3 regions of the Desulfitobacterium chlororespirans DSM 11544 genome follow, and region 1 is predicted to be linked to each of the others. Evidence: riboswitches for the same ligand, from Rfam matches in the RefSeq annotation. Region 1 holds a riboswitch; each other region holds the start of a gene.

The links. Region 1 has a riboswitch for cobalamin ahead of BUA14_RS07275 (bifunctional cobalt-precorrin-7 (C(5))-methyltransferase/cobalt-precorrin-6B (C(15))-methyltransferase). Riboswitches for the same ligand answer to the same signal wherever they lie in the genome.
Region 2: it holds a riboswitch for cobalamin, as region 1 does, so the genes downstream of both, BUA14_RS02500 (anaerobic ribonucleoside triphosphate reductase) here and BUA14_RS07275 (bifunctional cobalt-precorrin-7 (C(5))-methyltransferase/cobalt-precorrin-6B (C(15))-methyltransferase) in region 1, are expected to answer to the same signal.
Region 3: it holds a riboswitch for cobalamin, as region 1 does, so the genes downstream of both, BUA14_RS18145 (ABC transporter substrate-binding protein) here and BUA14_RS07275 (bifunctional cobalt-precorrin-7 (C(5))-methyltransferase/cobalt-precorrin-6B (C(15))-methyltransferase) in region 1, are expected to answer to the same signal.

The regions. Positions count from the first base shown of each region.
Region 1 is NZ_FRDN01000005.1:291,715-295,865, forward strand. Features, by position in the region: gene BUA14_RS07265 (glycosyltransferase family 8 protein) at 1-876, shown strand, start outside; gene cbiD (cobalt-precorrin-5B (C(1))-methyltransferase CbiD) at 905-2,068, shown strand; cobalamin riboswitch at 2,104-2,281, shown strand; gene BUA14_RS07275 (bifunctional cobalt-precorrin-7 (C(5))-methyltransferase/cobalt-precorrin-6B (C(15))-methyltransferase) at 2,521-3,744, shown strand; gene cobI (precorrin-2 C(20)-methyltransferase) at 3,843-4,151, shown strand, end outside.
Region 2 is NZ_FRDN01000003.1:560,691-564,841, reverse strand. Features, by position in the region: gene nrdG (anaerobic ribonucleoside-triphosphate reductase activating protein) at 1-164, opposite strand, end outside; gene BUA14_RS02500 (anaerobic ribonucleoside triphosphate reductase) at 166-2,538, opposite strand; cobalamin riboswitch at 2,860-3,044, opposite strand; gene carB (carbamoyl-phosphate synthase large subunit) at 3,255-4,151, opposite strand, start outside.
Region 3 is NZ_FRDN01000011.1:195,381-199,531, reverse strand. Features, by position in the region: gene BUA14_RS18150 (ABC transporter permease) at 1-16, opposite strand, end outside; gene BUA14_RS18145 (ABC transporter substrate-binding protein) at 20-1,612, opposite strand; cobalamin riboswitch at 1,789-1,988, opposite strand; gene BUA14_RS18140 (sugar phosphate isomerase/epimerase family protein) at 2,042-2,848, opposite strand; gene BUA14_RS18135 (1,4-dihydroxy-2-naphthoate polyprenyltransferase) at 3,098-4,021, opposite strand.

The sequences.
Region 1 (4,151 bases):
CAGGATAAGATCAATCAGCAAAGGGGTAAAACGATGAATATTTTAGTCACCCTGAATTCGGGCTATGTAAAACAGTTAATGGTTATGCTGACCTCTCTGCTTGACTCCAATCCAGGGGAGCAGTTTACAGTTTATGTAGCCCATTCCGCCATGTCCAAGGAGGACTTTGCACGTATCGATCAGGCCATTGATACCTCACGATGTAAGATTGAAGGAATTAAACTAGCCGATGAAGGTTTGAGCAAGGCGCCCATTACCAGCCGCTATCCCAAGGAAATGTATTATCGGATTTTTGCAGTGAATTATCTTCCCGATCACCTTGAACGGATTTTGTACCTGGATCCTGATCTTGTTGTCATAAATCCTTTAAAGGAACTCTACACGATAGACTTCCAGGGAAACTTCTTCGCAGCAGCCTCCCATGTTAAGGAACTATTGAAAAAGCTTAATCACGTCAGGCTTAATATGGTTGAAGACAGCACCTATGTCAATTCGGGGGTGATGATGATGAACTTGTCCCTGCTGCGTCAGGAACAGGATGTTCATGAAGTCTACGCATATATTGAAGAGTACAAGCACCGCTTATTCCTGCCTGACCAGGATGTTCTCAATGGGGTCTATAGTGATAAAACCCTGACTGTAGATGCGAAAATCTATAATCTCAGTGAACGATATTATGCCCTCTATAATCTGAACCCCAAGTATTGGGATGCTAAAATTGATCTGGATTGGGTCCGCCACAATACTGCGATTATTCACTATTGTGGCCGCAACAAACCCTGGAAAGAAAACTATATTGGGGAATTGGACGTTTTTTATAAAAACTATGAGCAAAAGGTTCGTATCAAAATGAAGGATTTTGAAATTATGAGGTGAAATGATAGCATTAGAGTTAAATACAATAATGGGTGGGGCGGCGGATATGAGGAAAAAGACGAAGGACAGGCATTCATGGAAAACGGGCTTTACTACGGGCAGTTGTGCAGCAGGGGCGGCAAAAGCTGCCTGCCTTTTGCTGAAAGGATTGCATCAGGGAACAGAGGTGGATATCCCGCTGCCTCAGGGCGAACGGCTTCAATTGTCCGTACATAGATGGGACATGGCAGAAGATGTTGCTTGGGTAAGCATTATCAAAAATGCGGGAGATGATCCCGATGTCACCCATGGTTTGGAAGTGGTAGCCAGGGTGCAGCTCCTTTCTGAAAGAGGAGAAATCCGCATTCGTGGCGGGCGGGGCATCGGAGTTGTCACCAAAAAGGGTCTGCAGATTCCTCCGGGGGAAAGCGCTATCAATCCTGTTCCCCGGTCCATGATTCAGGCCGCGGTACGGGAGATATTTCCCCAGGAAGAAGTCCTGGTGGTGATCGAAGTGCCTGAAGGGGAACGGCTTGCTCTAAAGACTTTGAATCCCCGACTGGGAATTATGGGAGGGGTATCGATTTTAGGTACAACGGGTATCGTGCGGCCGATGTCGGAAGAAGCCTTTAAGAATTCGATCCTGCCTGAATTGGATCAAGCCGTCGCTTATGGACATAAAGCCATTGTTCTGACTCCTGGCAATTATGGCTTTAGGGTAGCCAGGGAGCAGCTCATGGTTCCTGAGGAAGCCATTATTCAGATGAGTAATTTTGTGGGCTTTTTACTGGAAGAGGCTGCTTATCGCAAGATCGAAAAGGTGCTCCTCTTAGGTCATATTGGCAAACTCATTAAAGTGGCCGGGGGAATTTTCCATACTCATACTCATGTTGCCGATGCCCGGATGGAGATCCTGGTAGCTCATGCCGCCCTGGCTGGTATGGATCAGAATTCCTTGCAGGCCATCGCGGAGTTGCCGACAGTTGAAGGTGCTGCCGAAGAAATTCGCAGCAAGGGCTGGGGGAGTCTTTTGTTTAAACTGGCTGAAAGGGCAAGTCACCGGGCTCAAGACCATGTGCATGGGGAACTTCAGGTGGGAACTGCTTTTACTTTGCTTAACGGAGAGATCATCGCCTGGGACGCTCCGGCTAAGGAGATCGGCAAAGAATTTTGGCGTTGGCCCCCGATGGAGGAGGAATTTTGGCGAAAATAGAGAATAGTTTAGTAATTCGAATTAAGTTGTCTCAACAACCGAATAGTATTCAAGGTTCCTCTTTAGAGGAAGAAAAGGGAAGCCGGTGAAAATCCGGCGCGGTCCCGCCACTGTGAACCACGAGTGTCTCTTAAGGCCCACTGGGATAAGCCTGGGAAGGGAAGAGGCATAAAGACTGGAAGCCAGGAGACCTGCCTTGAACATTGCGTTACGGCCACGAGCGATGGGTGTAGTGACGATTTCGGAATTGCCGAAGGGAAGAATCAAAGAGCCGCTCAGGGCTCTTTTTTTGCACTATCAGAAAGTATAAGCTTGTGCTATATACTTTCTAAGCATAAGGGCAACCAGCGGCTTCACCTCACTTGGGGGTATGGGTTTAAGGCTCGGCGAAGCCGGGTTTTCTTTATTTAGTTTGCTTTTTAATTGAGCTTAATCGAGGGGAAAGTGATGGGATGATTCAAATAGTGGGGATAGGCCCTGGTACGAGTGCATGGGTTTCTCAGGCTGTTGAAGCAATGGTCGCTCAGAGCGATGTTTTGGTAGGAGGGAAACGAGCCTTGGAGCTGTTCCCGGATTTCCAAGGAGAGTCATACCGAGTCACTGGAAATCTGGCGGAAACTCAGCAAACCTTGCAGAAAGTATTGCAGCAGGGCAAAAAAGCCAGTGTTCTGGTTTCCGGTGATCCAGGTTTTTATAGTCTGCTTCCCTGGCTGAAAAGGGAGTTTCCACAAGAAGAAATTCAAGTGTTGCCCGGCCTCAGCTCCATTCAGCTGGCCTTTGCCCGGGCAGGGGTGCCCTGGCAGGATGCTGAACTGCTTAGTGTCCATGGCCGTCCGCTGAACTGTTTGCCTTTACAGCTCAGCCGGCCTGTGGGAGTGCTTACTGGAGGTGAAAACTCACCCCGGAAGGTCGCTGAGTATTATCACACCTATGGTTTTAATCCGCGAATCTCACTTGGCAACGCCTTAACCTATGCGGAAGAGCGTTGGCTGAATACAGATGCTCATCAGCTTATGAATTCAGAAGAAGATTTCGCCAATGCGGTGATGATCCTCTATCCTGAAGAAGCAGAGCATAAGCCGGAGCAATCTTTGCTCTCCCCGTCCAGGAGCTTTGGCATCAAGGATGAGGAGTTTATGCGCGGTGATGTCCCCATGACCAAGACGGAGATTCGCGTTCAAGTTCTGGCTAAGGCGGGAATTATCCCCGCGAGCCGGGTCCTGGATGTAGGAGCAGGGACGGGAAGTATAAGCATTGAAGCTGCTTTTCTGGCTCATCGCGGCTGTGTTTATGCGGTGGAAGAAAATCCGGAGGCTCAAGAGCTGATCCTGAAGAATCAGGAGAAATTTCAGGTAAGAAACCTGCGCTTGATTCGTGGCTCCGCACCGCTGGCATTACAGGAAATCCCGCCTGTGGATGTCTGTATTATTGGCGGAAGCCATGGACAGATTCGGGAGATTTTACACCAAGCCCCTCTGGTACCTGGGGGACGGGCAGTCGTGACTGCCGTAACTTTAGAGACATTAGCTCATGGTATGGAGGCCCTGAAAAGCTTGCAATACGAGGATGTTGAGGTGGTTTCGATCCAAGCTGTACGCTGGAAGGGCATTAAGGATATTCATCTTGCCCAGGCCCAAAATCCTGTATTTATACTCTCAGGAAGAAAAGGAAGCTGAGGTCTCCGCTCAAACACAGGAGCCAAGACCCCTGGCAGGGGAAAAAGCACTGCAGAACTGCAAACTGGCTGCGAGACGAGGAACTAAGGAGGAACAAAGTGAAGAAGGATAGGAATGAAGACAAAAACACAGTAAACATCCTGATCGGGGAAAAGGCCAAATTCTATGGGGTGGGTGTAGGACCAGGGGACCCTAAGCTCATTACCCTGAAGGCCGTGGAAATATTACAAGCTATTCAAGTCGTCGCCATACCCAAATCCAAGATGGAGCGGGAAAGTGTCGCCTGGGAGATTGCCCAGTCACACTGCCCCTCCGGAGTCAGCATTTTAGAGCTGGAAATGCCGATGACCGCCGACGAAAGCATACTCCAGGCCGCTTGGCAGAGTGCAGCGGAGAAGATTGAGGCG
Region 2 (4,151 bases), on a different contig from region 1:
TCCGCGATGGCGACACTTTTTCCTCCTTCGTAAGCATGGGTCTCAGGATTATGGCAGCCGGGGCAGTGGTGGGGGCAGCCCTGGGCAAACACCACCAGGCGTATGCCCGGGCCATCCACAATGGACTCCTCGATGATTCCTGCGATCCGGATGCGGGGGTCCATCTTAAAGCAAACCTTTCTCGGCAAAGGAGAAGTCAAGGCAATTCAGGTGTTTAATCCGATCCCGGACTTCGGCTTTTTTGGCGTCGTTAAAGCGATCCAAGGTTCCCACCAGATAGCCTGTGATGCGGCGGATGCGCTCAAAGGGGGTGGAGCTTTCCTCGCGGCCGCAGCGAGGGCATTCGTTGCCGATGATTCCTGTATATCCGCAGACGGGATCCCGATCCACAGGATGATTGACGGCGCCGAAGCCGATGCCGGATTCTTTCATGCAACGGACAATTTTCTCAAAAGCCTCCAGATTTTGAGTGGGATCACCATCGACCTCCACATAAGTGATATGGCCGGCGTTGGTCAGCTCATGATAGGGAGCTTCAATCCTGATTTTGTGAAAGGCGCTGATGGGGAAACTGACGGGGATATGGAAGCTGTTGGTGTAGTATTCTTTGTCCGTGATACCGGGGATGCTGCCGAAAAGCTCCTGATCCATTTTGATGAAGCGACCGGAGAGGCCTTCGGCAGGAGTGGCTAAGAGAGAGAAATTCAGCCCGTATTCCCGTCCTGCTTCATCCATGCGTCGGCGCAGCTGTTGAACAATCTCCAGTCCCAGCTCCCGTGCCTCTTCCGATTCCCCGTGATGCTGCCCAGTTAAAACCATAAGGCATTCAGCCAGTCCGATAAAGCCCATGGAAAGGGTGCCGTGCTTCAGCACTTCGCGAATTTCATCATCCCAGCCCAGTTGGTCGGAATCCAGCCAGATCCCTTGTCCCATGAGAAAGGGAAAGTTCTTGACTTTTTTACGGGCTTGAATTTCAAAACGTTCCAGGAGCTGGTTGATAATCAGGTCGATTTTCTCATCCAGCATGGCGAAGAATTCAGTGCGGTTTTGGTGGCTTTTCAGGGCAAGACGGGGGAGGTTAATGGTGGTGAAGCTGAGATTTCCCCGTCCAAAGATGGTTTCCCGGGAAGTGTCATAAATATTGCCGATAACCCTGGTGCGGCAGCCCATGTAGGCAATCTCCGTCTCAGGCCTGCCCGGGACATAGTACTGCAGGTTAAAGGGAGCATCAATAAAGGAGAAGTTGGGGAAGAGTCTTTTGGCACTGACCCGGCAGGCCAGCTGGAATAAATCGTAGTTAGGATCACTGGGATTATAATTAATCCCTTCTTTCACTTTGAAGATATGGATAGGGAAGATAGGGGTCTCGCCATTGCCCAGACCTGCTTCTGTGGCCAGGAGCAGGTTTTTGACCACCATACGGCCTTCCGGGGTGGTGTCCGTGCCATAATTGAGGGAGCTGAAGGGAATTTGGGCTCCGGCACGGCTGTGCATGGTATTGAGGTTATGGACCAGGGCTTCCATAGCCTGATAAGTTTTTTTATCCGTCTCGGCGAGAGCTTTTTTGACAGCAAACTCTTGGGCTTTGCGGATGGTAGGCCTATCCAGATTAAGGTTAGGAAGGGTTAGAAGCAGTGCGGCTTCCTGTTCAAAATAGTCCGGATCAGGGGAAAGGGTGGGTGTAGGCCCGCCTTGGTTGACAAGGGCGATGAATACATCTTTGAGATGGGCTTCCAGCTCCTCCTGATCCACATCCTGATGGATTAAAAGCTCGCAGGCTTTAAGCAGGTTTTGCCTGTAAAGCTTAATATAGGTTTTGGCTACTCCCGGAGCCATACCGTAATCAAAATTAGGAATGCTTTGGCCGCCGTGTTGGTCGTTTTGGTTGGATTGGATAGCGATACAAGCCAAAGCGCTGTAGCTCTGGATATCGTTAGGTTCTCTTAAGAAGCCGTGGCCGGTCCCAAAGCCCTCTTTGAAAAGTTTTATAATATCGATCTGGCAGCAGGTGGTGGTGAGGGTGAGAAAATCCATATCATGGATGTGAATATCCCCTTCTTTGTGGGCTTTAGAGTGTTCGGGCTTTAGGACAAACATCTCATTAAACTGTTTAGCTCCTTCGGAGCCGTAGCGCAGCATGGTGCCCATGGCGGTATCTCCGTCAATGTTGGCATTTTCCCGCTTCATATCATTGTCTTTGGCTTCTTTAAAAGTCAGCTCCTCATAGACCTTCATAAGCCGGGTATCCATTTCCCGGACACGGGTCCGTTCCGCCCGATAGAGAATGAATTCTTTGGCTGTGCGGGCGTGGCCTCTTTCGATCAGGATCTTTTCCACAGCATCCTGAATTTCTTCCACAGAGGGGACTTTTTTATGTAGGTTAACCTCAAGGTAGTTGACCACTTCTTCAGCAAGAAGGAGAGAGGATTGATAGTCCTTGCCTCCCGTGGCACTGGCCGCCTTAAAGATAGCGTTGGCTATTTTTTCAATGTTAAAAGGAGCTTCCCGTCCGTCGCGCTTGCGAATCTTAGTAATCAAATAAAATCTCCCTCTTTTCTCCATTTTATTACTGGCGTCTATTCTGTTCTATTACCGGTGTCTATTCCGTTCCGATAAAGAAAACCCCGAAAGCACTGCTTTCGCACTTTGTTGCTTCGCCCGAAGACACTGTCGACCCACTTGTTTACTTTAAACGTATGTTTGCAAATAAGGCGAAGTCGCTGGTTGCACTTATGCTTAGAAAGTATACAGAGCAAGCTTATACTTTCTGACAGTGAAATAAAAACTTCCCGACAGAGATGTCGAGAAGCTAAAAACAACATGCCGTTAGCAGCCCAACATACTCTATCTTCCGTAGAGTTGGTGGTATACACATAGGCAGGTCTTCTGACTTAGGATCATCTATACTTCTTACCTTCCCGAAAACCTTTTCAGTGGTAATGCCAAGAAGCATATTCCCCTTACAGCGGCGGGACCGTGCCGGTCTCTAACCGGCTTCCCTTTTCAACTGTGGTTGTACAGTCACCTATGAGATTCCTTATTAATGAACTAGTCTCATTATACATCAAAATCTCGTTGAACACCATATATAGATGAAAATTTATAAAAAAACACTATATATAGGGGTGCGCAACCTAAAACCAGTTGAGCCAAGACTGATAAAATCATATCTTAAAAGCAAGGGGACTGTCAACGATCTAAATCACATTATCTAATTAAATGAGCCTTAAATAAGCAAAATTATATTACCTAAATTACATTATCTCACCATGATATTTCTGCAAGGATTTAACCACGGTCTTATTGGCAGCCGCCTCCTGAGACGCGGCAATTCCTTTGGCACTGGCTAAGGCGGCGGGGGTGGTGGTGATATAAGGGATCTTGTACTTAATGGCGGTTTTGCGGATGTAAGAATCATCTTTGAGACTGCGTTTGCCGATAGGAGTGTTAATGACCAATTGGATCTCGCCGTTCATGATACCATCGGGGATATTGGGACGGCCTTCCTCGATTTTGTGGATGAATTCGGCTTCAATGCCATGATCCTGAAGGAATTTCCGGGTCCCCTGAGTGGCCTTGATCTTAAAGCCCAGCTTGAGAAATTCCCGGGCGGTTTCGATTAACCCTGAAGAGCGGTCCTGTTCGGCAATACTCATAAGCACGGTTCCGCTGAAGGGCAGGGGGGAGTGGGTTGCTTCCTGGGCTTTGAAATAGGCCAGACCGAAGGAATCTGCCATGCCCAGAACCTCTCCGGTGGAACGCATTTCCGGGCCGAGGACGGGATCCACTTCAGGGAATTTGTCAAAGGGGAAGACCGCTTCTTTGACACCGTAATGGGTGATCTGAGCAGGCTTAAAGTTTGCTGCGATATCCGTCTTTTCCCCGGTGTAATCAGCCAGAATCAACTCCGTGGCCAGCTTGGCCATAGGGGTATTGCAGATTTTCGAGACCAGAGGTACGGTACGGGAAGCTCTGGGGTTGGCTTCCAGGACGTAGACCTTATCCTCAGCGATGGCGTACTGGATATTCATGAGTCCTACCACATGAAGTTCCTGGGCAATCCGCTGGGTATAATCGATAATGGTGCGCAAATGGTGATCGGCAATGGTCAGAGGGGGAATGACGCAGGCACTGTCTCCGGAATGGATCCC
Region 3 (4,151 bases), on a different contig from region 1:
TGATATAGCGGCTCATTCCCTATTCAGCCCATTCCACTTTCGGCAGCTCCAGCCCATAAAGCTTAGCTTCGTAGTTGGTTAGTTTTGTGCTGTAAGCCATCAAAGTCACATCATTAAAAAGAGGAATGACCGGCAGTTCTTCCGTGGAAATTCGTTGGATTTGATTATAGATAGCGGTGCGTTTTTCCAGTTCAAGAGAGGATGCCGCTTCTTTCATCAACCCTTCAACTTCAGGACTAGTGTAACCCAGACTGTAATTCTTGTTATGATCTCCTGTGGAAAGCATAAAGCGTCTGAAAATCGTTGAAGCCTCGCTGTTGGAAAGTCCCTGCTGAAGACGGGCCAGATGATGGTGCCCCGCTTTCATCTCCTCCCGCATGGTAGCATACTCCATGGCCTTAATCTCCACATCCAAACCGATTTGAGAAAGCCAGGACGAAATCAGTTCAGCCTCCATTTTCTGAGTCGTTTCAGCACCGTTAATCATATAGACTATTTTATGGCGCTGATCTCCCAGCACTTCCTTAGCAAGGGCTTTCGCTTTCTCAAGATTTTCTTCTACGGGAATATCTGTATAAAAAGGAGTACTGTAATTCAGGATATTGGTCGTCGGGGTTCCATACCCGCTATAGAGATCATCGACCAGGGACTGACGGTCCAAAGCTAAACTGACCGCTTGACGCATCCGTACATCATCGAAGGGGAATTGGGTTCCATTGACCCCGAGAAAACGAATCATGGTGGATTTTGTCGTGGTCAGTGCAAATTGAGATTGATCTTTTAACTCTACCGCTAAAGAAGCCGGTATAGCGCTCAAGTCCATTACTCCAAGGATTTCCCCTGCTTTCAAGGCGGAGAAGCGAGTGTCTGCGTCAGGAATGACTTTCACCCGGACAGCCTTCGCCTTAGCTTTTTCCCCATAATAATTCTCATTGCGCTCCAGCAAAACATATTGATCTTTCACATTTTCCACTATCCGGAAAGGCCCTGTGCCCTGGGCGATGCCTTGGAAATTCCCTTCCTCATCAAAGCATTTAGGGCTATAGATGGCACTGCCGAAGCTAACCATATTATAGAGCTGGGTTGGCGCAGGATTCTCAAATGTCAATTTGATCCCATAGTCGCCGACCTTAGCGTATTCTTTTAATTCCGGATAATGAGCATTAATATCCAGAGGATAGAACGATGAGGTTTTCACCCCCAGTTTCATCCTGTCGAAATTGGCGATGACAGCATCTGCATTCAGCATTTCCCCATCATGGAATACCACCCCCTGCCGCAGATGAAAGGTCCATTCCTTGCCGTCCGCAGACATTTCCCAGCTATCGGCCAGGCCGGGAAGGGGCGCCCCATGATCATCCTGCTTAATCAGGGGTTCCCACACGTAAAGAATAGCACTGCAATAATATCCGTCTTTTTCACCGGGAGCAAGATTGCGGTATCCTCCCAGGACAATTTCGGCATCCTTATCCACTGGGGAAGGGGCAGCTGCCGGACTGCTGCCACCGGTCGGCGTACTTGAATTAGTGCACCCTGCCGCAGACAACAGCACAAAGACAGACAGGCAGAGGGCTAATATCCGTTTAAGGTTAAGCTTGGTCAAAACTTGCATAAGTATCCTCCTCTAAAACATCATGATTTACCATTCCTTAAGTAGCCTTTCACTCTGATTCAAATTACTGCAAATAAAAAAACCCTTCACTAACGGAAGGGCTTAGAAGGCTAGCTTGTATCCAAGTTGTTCAACGACGACACAAAAATCCACCTCCCTAACATCCCGTAGGTAATCTTACTTTGGGGAGATGAGCAGGTCTCCTGGCTTAAGATCATCATCAACTCAGGCCTTCCCGGATAAACTATCCAGTGACATCTTATGGTTGACTCCCTTTTACAGTGGCGGGCACCGCATCAGCTTTAACTGACTTCCCTTTTCAATCCTGTTTGTTTTCTTTCCTGCAAACAGAATCACTCATCCCAATTTCTATGAAATTTCATTAATATATAACAAATATAACATACCTATAACAGTTTGCACAGACTGTTAAGAATTCTCAATCAAAATCCTGACTCCGCTGATTCTATCGTAAGCCCTCTCCAGGAATTCCTGGGGCTTCCCTTGTCTTTCCTGAGGATTAGGGTATACTTCCAGGGTGAGAAAATCTTGATAACCTTTCGGAAAGGCCCCGGCAACTTTAGCCCAATCGATCACACCATGACCGGGCAGCCAATGCCGGTCCTCCACCCCGTCATTGTCGGAAAAATGAGTAGCCATCAGGCGGTTACCCCAGGCTCTCAGCAGGTGAAAATCCTCCTGATCCGTCAGCCGGTGATGAGAGCTGTCAAAGCAAAAACCCAGGGCCGGGGAAGCAATCTGCCCCAGCACATACTCCACACTGTCCCTGCGACGGGTGTTTTCCACGGCAATCCTGACTCCCTGTCTCTCCGCAGCCCCGGCCAGTTCCCCCATACTTGCCAACCCGTACTCATTGGGCTGCGGCGGGTTTTCCCCATCGCATAAATGCATCACCAGCAAAGGAATCTCAAACCGTGCACAATCCTCTATCCATTGCTTATGCCTGGCGATGATCTCTCCGCGCAAAGCTTGCTCATCCGACCACAGTGCATTGGCATCACACCAGGGTACATGAATGTTCTCCAGGATTAATCCTCTTTCCCGTACTAAGGCCGGCATCCTTTCCTTGGGCATAGGAAAGGGTTCCTCTTCATCTTCCCACCAAAGAGAGGTCCCTGTAAACCCCGCCTCCTGTATTAATGAGATTCTCTCCCCGAAGGGCAGGACAAACCCAAACCAGGAAAAAACACCTGTCTTTTGCTCCGGAACCCTCATTATCTTTCCCCTCCCTCTCCTCTCAATCTTTCATTAACCCTGAGCGTAACCCCAGGATTCCGTTAAGGATTGCCTTTAGCATAATAAAGAAAACCCGGCTTCGCCGTGCTTTAAACGCATGCTTACCAATGAGGCGAAATCGCTGGTTGCACTTATGCTTGGAAAGTATATAGCGTAAGCTTATACTTGCTGATAGTGTAAAGGAAAACCCGCCTCAGGCGGGTTGCTCTCTTCTTTAAAGTCCGTACATTAGAGAAAATACCCCACCAACAGCCCCAGAGCCAGCAGCAAACCAAAAAAGGTATTGGTCTGTCCGGTCGCTTTCATAGCAGGCATCATGGTAATGGGTTCCACCTTCCCCACAAAGCCTTTCGTCGCCTGCCTCGCTTTGGGTATGCTCAGTAAGGCCACAAGGGCCCAGGGGGTAATAAGCCGGACCACCACCAGCCCCACGATCCAGAGATAAGCAACGGCAAACATGATCCCCATAAATACGATCGTCTTTTCCGGTCCCAATAGAACGGGAATGGTTTTGCGTCCGTTGGCCTTATCCCCATCCCGGTCCCGCAAATTATTGCTTAGATTGATCAACCCTACTAAAATCCCGCTGGGAACCGCCACTAAAACGGCCGTACTTGAAACATAACCGGTCTGAATAAAAAAGGCAATGAGGATGATCAGAAAGCCCATAAACAAACCGGAAAACAGCTCTCCCAAGGGAGTATAGGAAATAGGATAAGGACCGCCGGTATAAAGATAGCCCATCAGCATGCACAAGGACCCCACCGCTGCCAGCCACCAGGAGGAAGAAGCACAGATATAGACGCCCAGCAGTACCGAGATAGCATACATACTCAGAGCAAGGGTCATAATCAGGCCGGGAGCCATACCATGACGCACAATGCCGCCGCCAATGCCCACCGATTTCTCCGTATCCAATCCCCGCTTATAATCGTAGTATTCATTAAAAAGATTGGTTGCCGCCTGAATGAGCAGACTGGCGATCATCATAGCGGCAAAAAGCAGAAGATGGGTCTTCCCCTCCAGCAAGGCCAGAACCGATCCCAGCAGAACCGGAACTGTGGCGGCCGTCAAAGTGTGGGGACGAATTAATTCCCACCATATCTTCCAATGGTGTTTTTGAGGTGGACGGGAAGTGAAGTCACTGCTCATAGCTCTCTCCTCATTAAGTTTCTCATTATATTTCTCGTTATAGTTCTTCAATCTTTTCACTGATACCTTCTCGTATTAGCATCAAAAGACAACCCAATAGCCTTATTATATCCATTTCTCAAACAGGGAT